Regions from separate parts of the Psychrobacillus sp. FSL K6-4046 genome, predicted to be linked through region 2. Evidence: a T-box and tRNA genes for the amino acid it is inferred to sense, from the RefSeq annotation. Region 2 holds a T-box; the other holds one or more tRNA genes.
What was found. The T-box of region 2 lies ahead of proS (proline--tRNA ligase). A T-box ahead of a tRNA ligase gene usually reads a tRNA of that ligase, here a tRNA-Pro.
Positions count from the first base shown of each region.

Region 1 (2,229 bases), 370 kb from region 2:
TTTATTTAAAAAAAGCTTGTAATAATCTACATAGTTGATATAATAAAACTTGTCTTTCAATTATTATTCAAGTCTAGTGATGATGGCGAAGAGGTCACACCCGTTCCCATACCGAACACGGAAGTTAAGCTCTTCAGCGCCGATGGTAGTTGGGGGTCTCCCCCTGCAAGAGTAGGACGTCGCTGGGCTTGCAATAAAAATACATAATAACATTTTAATACCCAGGAGGATTAGCTCAGCTGGGAGAGCATCTGCCTTACAAGCAGAGGGTCGGCGGTTCGAGCCCGTCATCCTCCACCATTACTTACTCCTGCCGGAGTAGCTCAACTGGTAGAGCAACTGACTTGTAATCAGTAGGTTGAGGGTTCAAGTCCTTTCTCCGGCACCATTTTCCGAGCCATTAGCTCAGTTGGTAGAGCATCTGACTTTTAATCAGAGGGTCGAAGGTTCGAGTCCTTCATGGCTCATTCACTTTTGTGAAATAAATATGCGGGTGTGGCGGAACTGGCAGACGCACTAGACTTAGGATCTAGCGCCGCAAGGCGTGGGGGTTCGACTCCCTTCACCCGCACCATTTAATTTAATAACCGAGCGGAAGTAGTTCAGTGGTAGAACACCACCTTGCCAAGGTGGGGGTCGCGAGTTCGAACCTCGTCTTCCGCTCCAAAGATTCACTAAAGTGCCGGGGTGGCGGAACTGGCAGACGCACAGGACTTAAAATCCTGCGGTAGGTGACTACCGTACCGGTTCGATTCCGGTCCTCGGCACCACTTTTAAGTAACATTAGCGCCCGTAGCTCAATTGGATAGAGCGTCTGACTACGGATCAGAAGGTTGTGGGTTCGACTCCTGCCGGGCGCGCCAATATATATACGGGAAGTAGCTCAGCTTGGTAGAGCACTTGGTTTGGGACCAAGGGGTCGCAGGTTCGAATCCTGTCTTCCCGACCAGTTATTAATAAAAATTTGGGGCCTTAGCTCAGCTGGGAGAGCGCCTGCCTTGCACGCAGGAGGTCAGCGGTTCGATCCCGCTAGGCTCCACCAAATATAAAATTTTCTTTTAAAGTTCCTGGCGGCGTAGCTCAGCTGGCTAGAGCATTCGGTTCATACCCGAAAGGTCGTGGGTTCGACTCCCTCTGCCGCCATCTTAAGGACCTTTAGCTCAGTTGGTTAGAGCAGACGGCTCATAACCGTCCGGTCGCAGGTTCGAGTCCTGCAAGGTCCACCAACATAATTTTTCGGAGGAATACCCAAGTCTGGCTGAAGGGATCGGTCTTGAAAACCGACAGGCGGGTCATACCGCGCGGGGGTTCGAATCCCTCTTCCTCCTCCATCTTATTGTTAGTGGGAAATATACATACCAAGTAATTGAATGAAAAGTTGATTTAAATTTCAACTACTCTTATTGTCGCGGGGTGGAGCAAATCGCTTCACGAAGAAAGCGATTAACGTCGACGCAAGCGAAGCGTGGAAGACGTAAAACTCACTAAATGCGCAGTTGATTTAAATTTCAACTACTCTTATTGTCGCGGGGTGGAGCAGTTCGGTAGCTCGTCGGGCTCATAACCCGAAGGTCACAGGTTCAAATCCTGTCCCCGCAACCAAATGGTCCCGTGGTGTAGCGGTTAACATGCCTGCCTGTCACGCAGGAGATCGCCGGTTCGATCCCGGTCGGGACCGCCATTTATTATTCAATATGTTAGAGATTTAGGATAAGCAAGCAAATCGAGGAAGCAATCGAACGAAAGAAGGAGCGTACTAAAGTACGTGACTGAATGAGTGAGTGAAGCTGACAAAGAGTTGTGCTGCTTAGCGTAAATCGAAGAGGCTCAGTAGCTCAGTCGGTAGAGCAAAGGACTGAAAATCCTTGTGTCGGCGGTTCGATTCCGTCCTGAGCCACCATTTATCACGCGGGTGTAGTTTAGTGGTAAAACCTCAGCCTTCCAAGCTGATGATGAGAGTTCGATTCTCTTCACCCGCTCCAATTAATGGGCCTATAGCTCAGCTGGTTAGAGCGCACGCCTGATAAGCGTGAGGTCGATGGTTCGAGTCCATTTAGGCCCACCATTATTCCGAAGTAGCTCAGTGGTAGAGCAATCGGCTGTTAACCGATTGGTCGTAGGTTCGAGTCCTACCTTCGGAGCCATATATATGGGGAAGTACTCAAGTGGCTGAAGAGGCGCCCCTGCTAAGGGTGTAGGTCGGGCAACCGGCGCGAGGGTTCAAATCCC
Region 1 covers NZ_CP152020.1:1,233,035-1,235,263, forward strand. Annotated here, with positions in the region: rRNA gene rrf (5S ribosomal RNA) at 73-188, shown strand; tRNA gene MKY09_RS05955 (tRNA-Val) at 225-300, shown strand; tRNA gene MKY09_RS05960 (tRNA-Thr) at 313-388, shown strand; tRNA gene MKY09_RS05965 (tRNA-Lys) at 395-467, shown strand; tRNA gene MKY09_RS05970 (tRNA-Leu) at 490-574, shown strand; tRNA gene MKY09_RS05975 (tRNA-Gly) at 592-666, shown strand; tRNA gene MKY09_RS05980 (tRNA-Leu) at 682-770, shown strand; tRNA gene MKY09_RS05985 (tRNA-Arg) at 787-863, shown strand; tRNA gene MKY09_RS05990 (tRNA-Pro) at 873-949, shown strand; tRNA gene MKY09_RS05995 (tRNA-Ala) at 967-1,042, shown strand; tRNA gene MKY09_RS06000 (tRNA-Met) at 1,070-1,143, shown strand; tRNA gene MKY09_RS06005 (tRNA-Ile) at 1,150-1,226, shown strand; tRNA gene MKY09_RS06010 (tRNA-Ser) at 1,239-1,331, shown strand; tRNA gene MKY09_RS06015 (tRNA-Met) at 1,526-1,602, shown strand; tRNA gene MKY09_RS06020 (tRNA-Asp) at 1,606-1,681, shown strand; tRNA gene MKY09_RS06025 (tRNA-Phe) at 1,825-1,900, shown strand; tRNA gene MKY09_RS06030 (tRNA-Gly) at 1,909-1,982, shown strand; tRNA gene MKY09_RS06035 (tRNA-Ile) at 1,989-2,065, shown strand; tRNA gene MKY09_RS06040 (tRNA-Asn) at 2,070-2,144, shown strand; tRNA gene MKY09_RS06045 (tRNA-Ser) at 2,152-2,229, shown strand, end outside.
Region 1: it encodes a tRNA-Pro, which carries the amino acid that the T-box ahead of proS (proline--tRNA ligase) is inferred to sense. The anticodon was not compared.

Region 2 (2,229 bases):
CATGGCCCGACTGGTATTAAAACAACTTGTGTCGGTGCAATACGTGGTGGCAGCACAAGACCTTGCTCATCACCATGAACCATGATCACAGATCCGATTAATCGAGTAGAAGTTCCCCAAGAAGTCGTATGCACATGCTGGTGCTTGTTTTCTTTATTCAAATATTTGATATCGAATGCTTCAGCGAATTTAGTTCCAAGGTAATGAGAAGTTCCAGCTTGAACCGCTTTTCCATCCTTCATCATAGCTTCGATGGAATAAGTATCTACTGCCCCTGCAAAGCGTTCAGATGGAGTTTTTTGACCGTCATATACAGGAATAGCTAAAAGTCCCTCTACTACCTCTTTATAAATATTTAGCATTTGCATTGTTTCTTGACGAGCTTCTTCTTCATCCACATGAGCTGTATGGCCCTCTTGCCATAAAAACTCAGAGGTACGAATGAAAGGAAGTGTTTTCTTTTCCCAACGGAATACGTTAGCCCATTGGTTGATCAGTACAGGTAGGTCACGATAGCTTTTAATCCAATCAGAATACAGATGACCAATCATTGTTTCAGAGGTTGGACGAAGCGCTAAACGCTCCTCTAGTTTTTCACCTGCAGCCTCTGTAACCCATGGAAGCTCTGGTGAGAAGCCTTCAATATGATCCTTTTCCTTTTGGAAAAATGATTCAGGAATTAGCATTGGAAAATAAGCGTTACGGTGTCCTGTCTCTTTAAAGCGTTGGTTCATCTCTGCTTGGATATGCTCCCAGATTTCGTAGCCGTCCGGTTTAAATGCAATACATCCACGTACTGGTGTATAATCCATTAAATCAGCTTTTTGGATTGTGTCGATATACCATTTAGTAAAATCGTTTTGTTGTTGGTTAGTCATTACTTTTCCTCCTTAAAATATAAAAAAGCACAAAGCTGTCCTTCGAAAAGGACGTCCTTGTGCTTGAATAGACGTGGTACCACCTTAGTTTAGCTTAAAATAAGTTTTAAGCCCTCTAAACGTTTGATAACGATAACGAATCGGTTATGTTTGCATAACATCTCCGTGGTAGGTTTCAACAAGAAGGGGTGATATAGCTCTCAGCAAACGCTATATTTTCTGTTTCACAATTCTTATTTACTTGATCACATCGTAGATTGTATATTACTAATAATATACCAAAAGGAACGTATTAATACAACGTACTTCTTTTATACCAATTAATTTAAACAATCAGAATAAAAATACATTATACTTATATTATGGTAAAGACAAAACAAGATAGGGGAAGATTACATGAATGATTTAAAAAGTTCCTTTAACGAATGTACATATTATTTATCCGGTCATAGAAATCGAGATATCTCCGTCTTAAAGGATGCATTGAAGGATGTTTCTGAGGACCAATTTAGCGATATCTATGGAAACGGGCCTATTATAGAAGATTTTCAGAAGAAGATGGCTAAACTTTTAGGTAAGGGAACTTCTGCATTTTTCCCCAGTGGAACAATGGCTCAGCAAATTGCATTACGTATTTGGTGCGATGAGAAGCAGCTTAACCAGGTTGCCTATCACCCTTTATGTCATTTAGAAATACACGAGATGGATGGTTTAAAAGAATTACACCAGATTAAAACGATCCTGCTTGCAGACAAGGATCGAGTAATTGAGCTAGAAGACGTAAAAAACCTTAAAGAGGACATAGCATGTCTTCTATTGGAGCTACCCCAAAGAGAAATTGGTGGCCAGCTTCCTAGCTTTGAAACGTTAGAACAGATTTCAGCCTATTGCCGTGAAAAAGGTATAAAGCTTCATTTAGACGGAGCACGACTTTTAGAAGTATTACCATACTATAATAAAACAGCCACTGAGGTTTGCGACCTATTTGATAGTGTTTATGTATCTTTTTATAAAGGAATTGGCGGTATTGCGGGAGCTATTCTAGCCGGTGACGAGGATTTCATAGAGAAATCTAAAGTTTGGAGAAAGCGTTATGGTGGAACACTTATAAGCTTGTACCCTTATATTCTATCAGCAGATTATTATTTTGATAAGCGAGCACACAAAATGGAGCAATACTACCAAAATTCTGTAGAGCTAGCACAGCTATTTAATGATTGTAAGGATATTTACACTGTACCAGAAATACCCGTTTCCAATATGTTTCATGTCCATTTTAATCGTTCCCAAGAGGAAATGACAGCTATTCTTAGCAAAGCCCAGCTTGATAACCGCATAGGGATATCTAGCT
Region 2 covers NZ_CP152020.1:865,437-867,665, reverse strand. Annotated here, with positions in the region: gene proS (proline--tRNA ligase) at 1-878, opposite strand, end outside; T-box leader at 923-1,141, opposite strand; gene MKY09_RS04100 (aminotransferase class I/II-fold pyridoxal phosphate-dependent enzyme) at 1,275-2,229, shown strand, end outside.